DNA from 3 places in the Jeotgalibacillus marinus genome. Region 1 is predicted to be linked to each of the others. Evidence: riboswitches for the same ligand, from Rfam matches in the RefSeq annotation. Region 1 holds a riboswitch; each other region holds the start of a gene.
The links. Region 1 has a riboswitch for thiamine pyrophosphate ahead of thiT (energy-coupled thiamine transporter ThiT). Riboswitches for the same ligand answer to the same signal wherever they lie in the genome.
Positions count from the first base shown of each region.

Region 2: linked by a shared signal. The riboswitch ahead of thiC (phosphomethylpyrimidine synthase ThiC) and the one ahead of thiT (energy-coupled thiamine transporter ThiT) in region 1 are both predicted to bind thiamine pyrophosphate.
Region 3: linked by a shared signal. The riboswitch ahead of AB1471_RS03855 (YkoF family thiamine/hydroxymethylpyrimidine-binding protein) and the one ahead of thiT (energy-coupled thiamine transporter ThiT) in region 1 are both predicted to bind thiamine pyrophosphate.

Region 1 covers NZ_JBFMIA010000008.1:92,590-96,848, forward strand. Annotated here, with positions in the region: gene metH (methionine synthase) at 1-4, shown strand, start outside; gene AB1471_RS10465 (FUSC family protein) at 278-1,300, opposite strand; TPP riboswitch at 1,590-1,691, shown strand; gene thiT (energy-coupled thiamine transporter ThiT) at 1,832-2,389, shown strand; partial or broken gene AB1471_RS10475 (transposase) at 2,837-3,172, shown strand; gene AB1471_RS10480 (DUF6241 domain-containing protein) at 3,229-3,801, shown strand; partial or broken gene AB1471_RS18345 (GntR family transcriptional regulator) at 4,143-4,259, opposite strand, start outside.
Region 2 covers NZ_JBFMIA010000011.1:92,517-96,775, reverse strand. Annotated here, with positions in the region: gene AB1471_RS12250 (serine protease) at 1-52, opposite strand, end outside; gene thiC (phosphomethylpyrimidine synthase ThiC) at 74-1,858, opposite strand; TPP riboswitch at 1,996-2,110, opposite strand; partial or broken gene AB1471_RS18360 (IS6 family transposase) at 2,303-2,421, opposite strand; gene AB1471_RS12240 (dihydrolipoyl dehydrogenase family protein) at 2,658-4,154, shown strand; gene AB1471_RS12235 (glutamate-5-semialdehyde dehydrogenase) at 4,200-4,259, opposite strand, start outside.
Region 3 covers NZ_JBFMIA010000002.1:172,810-177,068, forward strand. Annotated here, with positions in the region: gene AB1471_RS03840 (VOC family protein) at 1-144, opposite strand, end outside; gene AB1471_RS03845 (MATE family efflux transporter) at 184-1,566, opposite strand; gene AB1471_RS03850 (MarR family winged helix-turn-helix transcriptional regulator) at 1,563-2,027, opposite strand; TPP riboswitch at 2,184-2,290, shown strand; gene AB1471_RS03855 (YkoF family thiamine/hydroxymethylpyrimidine-binding protein) at 2,399-3,034, shown strand; gene AB1471_RS03860 (ECF transporter S component) at 3,035-3,625, shown strand; gene AB1471_RS03865 (ABC transporter ATP-binding protein) at 3,609-4,259, shown strand, end outside.

The sequences.
Region 1 (4,259 bases):
GTAGGATTGAACGCGAAGGTAGAGGCAATCAAGCACGATAATTCTAATCAATCATGCGATGTGTATTTACAGAATCAGGGACATAACTACAGATTATGGTGGGGGCATCAGCGGTTATGTGCAGTTTTCCGAAGCTTAGAACTCGTTTATCGAAGTTAAGGTTTCCGTTATCGAAGCATACTCTCACGTTATCCACGTTTAGTGACTATTTACCTATAGTAATTTGAACAAAAAGCCGTTTCCCCAGCAAAGTCCTCAGGGAAGCGGCTTTTTTATACTATAAATCAGACGGCGTAGCACTTGGCACGCGGATGAAATCTTTTCGTTTACGGAGTAGGGCATGTATAGTCAGTAATTCAAAATAAATATAACTTTTTACAGGAAGCTCTTCTTCATCTGTTTGGTCCTTCAATGCACTTCGCATCGTTTGAAGGGGGGCGCGATCGACTGGTTCCATATGTTGTGTGCTGTGAACACGTTCGATTAACTGAGACATAAGCAGCCTAACATCTGCTATTTCTTTTTCAGTCCATTGAGGACGCTCCTCCAATGGCAGGCTTATTAAATTGGTTAAATGATAGGTTAACTGTTTTAACAAATAGATCTTTTTTTGATGCAAGTGAACCGTGCGCATCTCATCTCGTTTGTATTTATGGTATTGCCATTCTTCAAGTTGAAACCGGCAAAGAGTTTCTGTGCGCTCAAGCTTGTAGCGCAAGTGCTCTGCAGTCGTTTCTAATTCACGTGAACGGATTTTCCCAGTAAATAACTCTTCTAACCGTTGCTCAAAAATTCTTGCAAACTCGTGCTGAGATTGATCCAACTGATGCTTGATTTGTTGCTCGTATTTTGGTGGTAATAAAACAAAATTTACAATAGTAGAAGTAAATAGACCAATTCCCGTGGTTCCTAACCGTGTTAAAAAGGTTAGGAAAAAGTGATCTTCAGTACCAGGAATCATCGCAACGGCTGTTAATGTAGCCACAAGCATCCCTGCATCAAGACGTAGTTTATGACACAACCAAATGGTTACGACTGATGCGATCGCATAGGTTAAAGCAATTTCACCTAGCCAAAAAGTTGTAAGCATTGCAATGGCTCCACCAATGGATGAAGCAGGAAAGCGTATCAACCCTTTACGAATTGAATCAGCAGCGGTTGGTTCAATCGTCACAATGGCAGTAATGACAGCAAAAATGACGGGTAGATTAAGTGATTGGCAAATGAGTGCAGTTAAAAACACTGCAACACCAGTTTTCACGATTCGCCCTCCGACAAACCGATTGGTAATCCATTTCATACGAGGTAACATCCTTTATAGAAACATTGTAAAATAGTATTTAGATGGTCTTATTATACATATTCAATCATCCAGCTCTGTACTTTAAGGCTTCTCTGGTTTAGCCGCACAACCTAGTAGGAAAAAAGCGCCTACTTGCGTTGCGCACCCTATGCTTGTCGGGGTTAAATGAGCAGTTTTTGCTTTTGTAAATTCCAATTTTCTACAAGTATAGCATAGGATAGCATGAGACGAAGGAGAAATTTTTAGATGACAATATTTTTAAAAGGCGCTACAATGGTGTAGATGCAATTGCCACAAGGGGAGCCATAATGGCTGAGAGTGAACATCTTGTTCAGACCCTTTGAACCTGTAAGTTAATGCTTACGTAGGAATGTGGATGGAAACAGGAGCGGTATGCAATGTCTTGATTTTAATTCTAGGACATTTCTTTTTTTATGTACTTTGAGATTAATGATTTTCTAATAAAGTAGTAAAATGGCAACTGTTGAATTCCCTTCGTGCGAGCTACATGCAAAAGGAGGAATCAGAATGGAACGTACTAAGCTTTTATATTTACTTGAAATAGCAATCTTCTCTGCAATTGGTCTTATTTTGGACAAGCTTTCATTTTCCGTTTGGCCACAAGGTGGTTCGGTTAGCTTTGCGATGGTGCCGATTATTTTAATGGCGTTGCGCTGGGGGCTTAAAGGAGGTTTGTTGACAGGGTTTTTAGTCGGTACTCTTCAAGTCGTACTTGGAGGATCGTATATTATTGACCCTGTTCAAGGAGTTCTTGATTATCCAATCGCTTATACTGTTGTTGGATTGTCAGGGATTTTTTCTGGGGTAGTTCAACGTACGATGAGTGATGGGAAAATGAGAAAAGCAGTTGGATTTATTGTTTTAGCAACATTTGTTGGAATCCTTCCGCGGTTTGTTTGTCACTTTTTCGCAGGTGTTATTTTCTTCGGATCAGGATCACCAGGCGTACCAGCATGGCAATATTCTTTAGCTTATAACGGTTCTTACTTAGGACCTGCCTTTATTCTTACAGCAATCGTGACTGTTACCTTACTATCTACTGTACCAAGAATTACAACAAGGTAATGTTAAATGGCTTTGAATTTTTAACCAATTGGCAATAACGATATCCATAATATACGGGTTTCTCCTTTTTGTTAGGGTATCTAATATTTATAAATATGCCTTTTACACAACCGATAAACTTTCTATTTCACAGCCTTCTAAAATTATCTTTTAAAGGGAAGATCACTTCTGGATAGGATAAGTCAGTAAGTCAAAAGATATTGGAAAGAAATTTTAACATGGAGATTAGCAGAAATTCATAAATTAAATAGTGTCTTCGAAGAGTATTCTCGAAGGCATTTATTTTCCAGTTTCATTATTATCTAAAGTGTCAAGAATTGCATAACCTAAAGCCTGTCTCGTTCACTCGAGATGGGCTTTTTTGATATTACGGAACACATAATTTCCTAGAGTTGAATATTGAATTCATATTTTTTAAGTCAATTAATAGGATGAATAAAGAGTAGCTTGAATCAGCTTCATACGGATCGCGGAAGTGAATTCAAGAATAAATTGATTAGATGAAGCCTTAGAAACATTTGAAATCAAGCGTTCTTTGAGTATGAAAGGGTGCCCATACGATAACGCGGTTGCGGAGGCTACATTTAAAATCATCAAAACAGAGTTTGTGAAAAAACGTCACTTCGAATCGATAGCCCACTTAAAGAGTAACTATTTGATTATGTGAACTGGTTTAATGGAACAAGGATTCATGGAGGATTAGGCTATTTGAGCACAAGAGATTACAAGAATTTACACCCTAAAAAAACTGTCTATTTTAGTGTTGACATACCCGCTAAATAACGTAAGTCAGTAAATACATAGCTGTAACTGAAAAAAATAATGAGGGAGGCTGTTTGGTGTTTAATTTTACGTTTAAGGTTATCTTATTATCTGTACTTATTATTGTGTTGGGTATCGGAGTTTTGTTTTTAACTGTGAAAAATAGGACAGTAAGTGAAACAGAGTTACCGCAACACATTGCTGACATTGTTGCACAGACGGATGATAAAACGTTACAGAATAATATTGAAGTGATAAACTTTGGTGTAGATGACACTGTTATAAAAGATGAAGTTACTGATGATGTGGTGCAAAACGTTATACATGGGATGTCTCATCAAAAAGTTGATGCAGAAGAAAAATGGGCTAGTATGAATATATTAATGACGGAGAAACGGATTGAAGTCTTACGTGAACAAGTCCGTGAAAATGAGGATCACTTAACGCATTATGATCTTTATATGGACATACTTGATCGGTGGGGGATAGGAGATTTTTCACAAGCAGATTACGACCATAATCTTATTTGGGACTTACAAGGTGGTATAGTTGGTGAAGCAGAAGGACTATTAAGTGAGAAGGCTGAGTACAATTACATTCTTAATTTGTATTGGGATGAATTAAAAGGGATGATAAAAAAACTGGATTAACATCTGTGCAGTACTTCATTGATTTAGAAGCAAAGGATGTTTTAGAACTGTTTGAAACATATATTACAGGTAATCCAAAAGGTGCAATTTGTGTGATTTTTAAAGATTATTCTAAAAGTAAAGCATTTAAATTAATTTGTAGAAATAAGAAATAAGTATATTTTTGTTAAATTATTTCTTTTTTATAGTAAGAGGTTATTTTAAAAGCAAAAAGCCTGCTAAACCGAATATGGCTGATTTAATACCATTAAAACAAAAAGTAGAATAAAAGCAAGTAACCCTAAACTTATACCTGCAAAAATCCCTTTATATGGAATTTAATAAATGAATTATTCCTACAAAAGCTCACGATACACCTTCTGAATCGTATTCGGATTGATTGTCAACTCCTGTCAAGAGACCGTACCGACGGCAGCTGATCATCCTCACTTAAAACTTCTCGCATCATCAACATCTTC
Region 2 (4,259 bases), on a different contig from region 1:
AAAGGTTCGTTTTCATTCGAGTAATTTCTTCTTCAATTTTTTGGACATTCATCCGCATAACCTCCTAAGAAAATTACTGATATATGTTCCCCCCAGATTTCTTAAACTCCTGAGCCTTTTCTCTCATACCTTTTTCAATAGCTTCCTTCGTATCAAGATTATTTTCTTTCGCATAATTACGAATATCTTGAGAGATTCTCATGCTACAAAAATTCGGTCCACACATTGAACAGAAATGTGCTGTTTTTGCACCTTCCGCAGGCAAAGTTTCATCATGATATTCTATTGCACGTTCAGGATCTAAAGATAAATTAAACTGATCTTTCCAACGGAATTCAAAACGAGCTTTTGAAAGGGCATCATCTCTTTTTTGAGAACCTGGATGTCCTTTTGCCAAATCAGCAGCATGAGCGGCAATTTTATAAGTAATAACCCCTTCACGAACATCATCTCTATTTGGTAGACCTAAATGCTCTTTTGGGGTTACATAACAAAGCATAGCCGTACCATACCAACCAATCATTGCAGCTCCAATAGCAGATGTAATGTGATCATAACCAGGAGCTATATCAGTCGTAAGGGGTCCAAGTGTGTAGAATGGTGCTTCCTTACACACTTCTAATTGCTTATCCATATTTTCTTTAATTAGGTGCATTGGTACGTGCCCTGGTCCTTCAACCATCACTTGTACATCATGCTCCCAAGCAATTTTTGTTAGCTCTCCAAGAGTCTCTAATTCTGCAAACTGTGCTTCATCATTCGCATCTGCAATAGATCCAGGCCGTAAACCATCTCCTAAAGAAAATGAAACATCATAAGATTTCATTATTTCGCAGATATCTTCAAAGTGAGTATATAAAAAGCTTTCTTTATGGTGGTGTAGGCACCATTGTGCCATAATAGATCCTCCACGGGATACAATGCCTGTTAAACGTTTTGCTGTTAAAGGAACATATCGCAAAAGAACACCCGCATGAATCGTGAAGTAATCAACACCTTGCTCTGCTTGTTCAATCAAAGTATCACGGTAGACCTCCCATGTCAGATCTTCAGCAACACCATTTACTTTTTCAAGTGCTTGATAAATGGGGACGGTGCCGACAGGTACAGGTGAGTTTCGAATAATCCATTCCCGTGTTGTATGAATGCTTTTACCTGTTGATAGGTCCATAATATTATCAGTACCCCAACGTGTCGCCCATGTCATTTTTTCAACCTCTTCTTCGATGGAAGATGAAACAGCAGAGTTGCCAATATTGGCATTAATTTTAACATGGAAATTACGTCCTATAATCATAGGCTCTGACTCTGGATGATTGATGTTATTAGGAATAATCGCCCGACCTTTTGCAACTTCATCACGCACAAATTCAGGTTTCATATTTTCCCTTAAAGCGATAAATTCCATTTCAGGAGTGATAATCCCCTTACGTGCATAATGAAGCTGTGTAACATTTTCCCCTTTTTTTGCACGTAATGGTTTGCGCTTTAAACCAGGAAATATATTATGATGTGCACGTGGATCATTTTCATCTTTATAACCATTATCTTCAGGCTTTATTTCTCGAGCTTCATATTCCTCGACATCTGCTCGTTCATGAATCCATGGGCTTCGAATGGCAGGAAGACCTTTTGTAATATCAACTGAATAATTTAGATCCGTATAAGGACCGCTTGTATCATAAACGCGTACCGGAAGGTTTTCCTCTTCGCCAAAAGTACCAGTTGTCGGGCTTAACTCAATTTCACGCATTGGTACGTTAATGTCAGATCTCGAACCTTTTACATATACTTTTTTACTACCTGGAAAACTAGACATGATGGAAATTTTTTGTTCGTGTAATGAAGTCTTTGACATCATAAATCTCTCCTTTTTTTGAACATAATGGACGAGATTCAGAACATAACAAGTGGAAAAGCTTGCAAAACTATATGAAAAAGCCGGCCCCATAAATGGTGAGACCGGCTAATATGTATGCAGAAGTAGTATTGCATTGAAGATTGTGCTAACTTCCCCACGCTGGTATGAGCCAGATCAGGTCCCAAGAGTCAAGAAACTTCAACGCGTTTCATTCTCAGCCCAACTTATTGGACTCCCCTAGTTATGTCTATTTGATTTAGATTATATTGTATATGATTATCGGTTAAAATGAAACACATAATTTTAGTAAAGTAATATTGTCGTATTTAGAAATTATGTGAAGAGAGCAATGTTAGATATACGATAGCATTAACAAAACGTGTTGGTGCAAGAATCGTTCTGGCAGGGACATAGAGCCATATAACCGATTCTGATGACCGTTTATGCTGTAATTCCAAACAACTGATGAATGAAGCCAACTTCATTTTGGACAGACTTTACCTGTCGATGATGTTGTCCTTTTTTATCATATGTATCGGTTCCACGCCACTCTCCAAGGAGCGTGTTTACACCTGGAATACTACTTACTGAAGCTGAATTGTTGCAAAGCGATTATTTTCTGATAAAGTTAAACCAAACGTACGAGAGCTGTTTTAAGTGGGTTAAAAAATCGGATCCATTGCCGTTATTAACACGAATTGACGGAGCGAATAGTAATCAAAACAGGAACGAATAATTTTTTACATATAGTTGATAAATGAAAAAAATCTCAGCTCTTTATATGGAGGTAGTTCATATGGAACGTTACCAAATTGTTGTTATTGGTGGTGGTGCAGCTGGCATGACAGTTGCTGCAGGTGCTGCTAGTCTTGGAGCGAAAACAGCACTTATTGAAAAACAAGATTCACTTGGAGGCGATTGTCTTCACTATGGTTGTGTACCATCAAAGGCGCTTATTGATGCTGCAAACCGCGTACATACAATGCAAAATACAGCTTCATCATTCGGTTTTACTTTATCAGGTGAGCTTAATTTTGATCGTGTGAAAGAACATGTTAAATCACCCCAAGCGGTCATACAAGAGCATGATAGCAACAAACGTTTTACAGACTTAGGTGTGGATCTTTATTTCGGTGGTGCTAGCTTTCAATCTCCTCACGAAATACGAATTGGATCAAATGAAGTCATTTTTGCTGAAAAAGTAGTTATCGCTACAGGCTCTTCTCCTGTTATTCCACCTATTGATGGACTGGGTGGTGTGTCGTATGTGACAAATGAAACGATCTTTGATCTGCCTGAATTGCCTAAGCGTTTGGGCGTCATTGGTGGCGGTACAATTGGGTTAGAACTGGCACAAGCTTTTGCTAGGCTCGGATCCTATGTGACGGTGTTTGAAGGCGGCGACAAGATCTTCGCCAAAGACGATGAAGATATATCAAAGTTTATGTATAACGTGTTAAAAGAAGAGATGACGATTGAATTGAATTCGACTGTGAAGACAGTTTCAGCGAGCGGTGACGAGATTTCCGTAACGGTTGAAAATCGTAGAGCTACAGAAAAATCTGTTCAAGTGGATACTCTTTTAGTGGCCACAGGACGCAAACCGAACATTTCTTCTCTAGAATTAGCGATTGCAGGAGTCCAAACAGTGAAAGGCTTTATCGACGTGGATCGTTCGTTCAGAACTTCTCAATCTCATATTTTTGCTGTTGGAGATACGATCAACACCCTCCCTTTCACACATGCGGCTGGTGAAGAAGCAAAAACTGTCGTTTCAAATGTGTTGTTTGGGCTTAGAAACTCGCTGAATCACGATAAAACACCGTGGGTAACCTTCACCTCACCTGAAGTGTTTCACGTAGGTAAGACTGAACAAGAAACAAAAGAAGCCGGTATTAACTACCGGGTTTACCGTGCTCATTTAAACGAGGTCGATCGATTTATTACATCACATGAAACAAGAGGTTTTGTTAAAGTTATTACGGACAAACGAGGTACAATTTTAGGAGCACATGCAGCAGGCAAAGAAGCCGGTGAGTGGATGCAATTGGTTGTGTTTGCAATGAAAAACAAGAAAAAAATCGGCAGTCTGTCACGCATGGTCTACCCGTATCCAACAAAAGCGGGTGCTTTGCAACGTGCGGCTGATGGATATTGGAGAGAGAAACTGTTTGACGGATCTCTACCAAAACTTGCAAAGAAATTTTTTGATATTAAATATAATCTTACCGAAAAAAAACACCATACATCTTCTGGTAAAGCACCAGTTACTTTTTCTAAAAAAGACGTATAAAAAGAGGCAGCCTATGATGGCTGCCTCTTTTTATGAAAATCTACCTTAGCGGATTTGACCATTTCCACTCATTACATACTTAATTGTTGTTAGTGCTTGTAAGCC
Region 3 (4,259 bases), on a different contig from region 1:
CACAATGTAAGTATCACCATGCTTTAAGCTAAATCCGTGTTCCCAGCTTTGAAATGACTCATAGCCAAGTTCATCTAATAACCAAGTCCAATATTCTCTTGTTCGTTCAAGATCGGAAACATACAACTCAATATGATGAAGCACTCACTTTCCACCCTTTCATATACACAAATTTCTTCTTACCTATCCATTCACTTCCACCTCACGCAATTTCTCCTGGGCAGGTGCTTTTTGAAATAGGGTTGAACGATCTCTCCAAATGAAGAACAGCGATAGTACAAATGACAAAATATCCGCTATAGGAAAGGCGATCCAAACACCCACCAAACCGAAGAAGGATGGTAAAATAAGCACGAGCGGAATTAAGAATACCAGCTGTCTAGACATTGATAATACAAGCGATATTTTTGCCTTACCGAGCGCTTGATAAAGACCTCCCGAAACCATTTGAAAACCAATGATTGGTGCGGCAAGGAATACCCAACGCATTGCTTCTTCTCCGCCTTTAACCACTGTCGGATCAGTTGAAAAAATAGACATCATAGCTCCAGGGAAAAGCATCGTTACAACCCAAACAAACGTTGCCAGTCCACTTGAGATGATGATTCCAAGCTTTAACGTGTCACTCACTCGATGATAAAGCTTGGCACCATAGTTGTAGCCAATAATCGGCTGCATCCCTTGAACAATTCCAAACATGGGCATGATTGCGAACATCATGATTCGATTAATGATTCCAAAAATCGCCACAGCCGTATCACCACCATGCAACACTAGCATCCAGTTAACAGCGATAAACATAAAGCTTCCTGCTACTTGACGGACAAACGTAGCTGAACCAATCCCAACAATCTCTTGTACAACATTCAACTTTGGCACTAGTCCAATCCATTTAAACGTAAGCGAGCTTTTTCCCGTCCAGAAATACAAGAATATCCAAACTGCCCCTACCGCTTGTGAAATAACGGTTGCAATGGCTGCTCCAGCTACCCCCATGTCTAACCAGAAAATAAAAATTGGATCCAGCACGATGTTCAATCCCGCTGAAATAATCATTGTCAGCATGGCCACTTTGGCATTTCCTTCAGAACGAACAATATTATTGGATGCCATCATAAAAGCTTGAAAAAGAGCACCATACAAAATGATTGACATATATTCACTCGCATAAGGAAGAACATCCTGTGTTGCTCCAAATGCAACTAAAATCGGATCCAAAAAGCTTAATGACAATCCAACCATTATTATACTAAATAACCCTACGAGCCACATAACATGACCGAACACTTCATTGGCTTTTCCTAATTTCCCCTCACCAAGTCTTCTAGAAATAATAGATGCTCCACCAATTCCAATAGCTGCTGCAAAGGCTGTGATGATCAATTGAAGCGGGAAAGAAATAGAAAGTGCAGCTACCGCTTGTGTGCCCACGCCTCGTGCGATATAAAATGTATCTGCGATATTGTATAATGCCATAACGAACATTCCTATAAACGCCGGAAGCGAAAATCGCATCATAAGTTTAGGTATTTTATCCGTTCCTAGCTGAGTACTTTGCTGTTTCATTTTTCTTTCACTCCTTCCTCTTGTTTGATTTTAGCGATGGCATTTGTGGCCATTCTTTTTAAAAGACCAACTACAATGACTTTTTCTTCATCCGTAAAATCTTCTGTTAATGTATTGGTCCAGTCTTTCAAAATAGATCTGATCATCGGCTCCATGTCCAAGGCTTTTGCTGTTAAGCAGACAAGGTGTGAGCGTCGATCTGTAGCATGAGGTTTTCTTGTTACATAGCCCTCATCTTCAAGTTTTTTCACTGCGCGAGCCGTAGTCGTCTTATCAATATTAAGTACATTCGCCATCTGTTCCTGCGTCTGCTCTTTTTTTTCGAACAATACCATCAAAAATTTCACTTGTCCCTCACCGAGCCCATACTCGTCGAAAGTTTTGCTTAAGTGCATATATCCATAACGATGAACAGTAGACAGCCACCGTCCAGCCGATTCATATGATCGTTGATTTTCCATCTTTATACTCTCCATTCCGTTTATTTCATCTGCAATCCATTATAGCAAAAAAGTAGTTGCATTAGCAACCTTTCGTGAGCAGAAGTATAATTTGCTACTTTACAAGAAGTACATCAACCATTATGATGAACGTGGCAAACAAACTGCATATGAAAGTCGATACACTAGGGGTGCTCGTAAGGGCTGTGATGAGAACATTTTGTTCCGATCCCTCATTACCCGATCCAGATAATACTGGCGTGGGGAAGTGTGGTGACTCATCATTCACAGTAACTGGCGAACGTCCGACTTGATGATGAAGTAGCTGCATTTCCTTTCAAGGATGCAGCTTTTTGTTTTGTCTAAAAACACATCATCAGGGGGAATTATATATGTCAAATACTCAATCACCTGAAACACCAGGCACAGGAATCGCATGTGGAACAAGTCAAATTGTCGGCTGTCGCTTTTCTCTTCACCCGATGTCCGATTCCTTTGTTTCTCTTATCAATGAAGCTTTTGAGAAAGTAGATACCTCGAAAACTTGGCGTTTCACCGACGATGTGAGCACCTTGGTCCGAGGACGTGAAGAACACGTTTTTGACGTGGTCAAAGCAATGGTTCTTCACGCAACGAAAACAGGTGTTCATGTCGTTTTAACTGCTACATTTTCAGTTGGTTGCCCAGGTGATTCTGACGGTGACACGTTTATGGCAGAAGATAATATTCGTTTAAATGAGCCCAACGTCAAAAATCTTAAACAATACGTTTCTTCTCAATTTGCTCTTTACCCAATGGGAGATCCAGATTATATGGAAACCATCATGGATCAGGTTGAGTTGGCGAAAAACCACGGCACACTAAATAAAAGCGTTCACTATGCGAGCGGCCTTCATGGAGATATTCATGATGTTTTTAACACATTAGAGGATGTTTTTAACAATGCCAAGAAAAGTAACAGCGCACATATCGTGATGACAGTAAACATGAGCATCAATAGTCCCTCTCACAAATCAGAGGAAAATTAAATGTTAGCTAAATGGAAGCTCTCTGAAATAATTGTCTTGTCTGTTTTAGCGGTTGTCTTCGGTGTGGTGTATCTTGCATTCGTTCAATTAGGTAATGTGATGGCCGGAATAATGGGACCGATTGGCTATGAATGGATTTTTGGTATTTGGTTCATCGTTTCGATTATCGCTGCTTACATCCTTCGTAAGCCAGGTACAGCATTTTTATCTGAAACGATTGCTGGTACGGTCGAGGTGTTAATCGGAAGTGCAACAGGTCCAATGCTAATCGTAACCGCAATGGTTCAAGGTGCTGGAGCTGAAGCCGTCTTTGCTGCAACACGCTACAAACGTTGGAGTGTTTGGGTACTGATGCTTGCTGGTATGGGGTCGTCTGTTACAAGTTTTGCGTGGAGCTATTTTATTTCAGGATACGGTGCGCTAGATTCAGGTTATGTCACACTTATGTTCGTGCTGCGTTTAGCAAGTGGTGCCATTTTAGCTGGTTTACTCGGGAAATGGATTTCTGATGGGCTGTATCAAACAGGCGTATTGAACAGCTATGCCATTGCACGCGCTAAAAAGAGGGATACATATGAAGAAGCGTCTTGATCACGTCGTCATCTCTTTTGACCAGGTAACCTACCGACATTCCGAAGAGCTTGATCCTGTTTTAAATGAACTTTCCTTTGTAGTAAATCAAGGTGACAGTGTACTGCTTTCAGGACCGAGTGGCGCTGGCAAGAGCACTTTAACAATGTTAATGAACGGGATACTACCAGAAAACGGAAACGGTGTAATAGATGGACGAATTAAATGGTTCGGAACAGTCTCTACCAACTGGGTTGCTGGGTCCATATCCAAAAAGATTGGAGTGATGTTCCAAGATCCTGATAGCCAATTTTGTCAGACGACCGTTGAAGAAGAAATTGCTTTCGGACTCGAAAATCTCCATTTACCAAGGACCGAAATGGTTCAGCGTATACATACTTCTTTAGCAAGCGTCGGATTAGATGGGTTTGAACAACGAACGATTCACCAATTATCTGGTGGCCAAAAACAGCGAGTGGCCCTTGCTTGTCTACTCGCCATGAAAACGGAGATCTTGTTACTAGATGAACCGTTCGCCAATATCGATCCTTTATCAAGAAGAGAGCTAATTGCTTGTTTATTTGAATTAAAACAAACGTTTGATTTAACTATCATCGTGATTGATCATGATCTTCATGGCTGGGTCGAATGGATT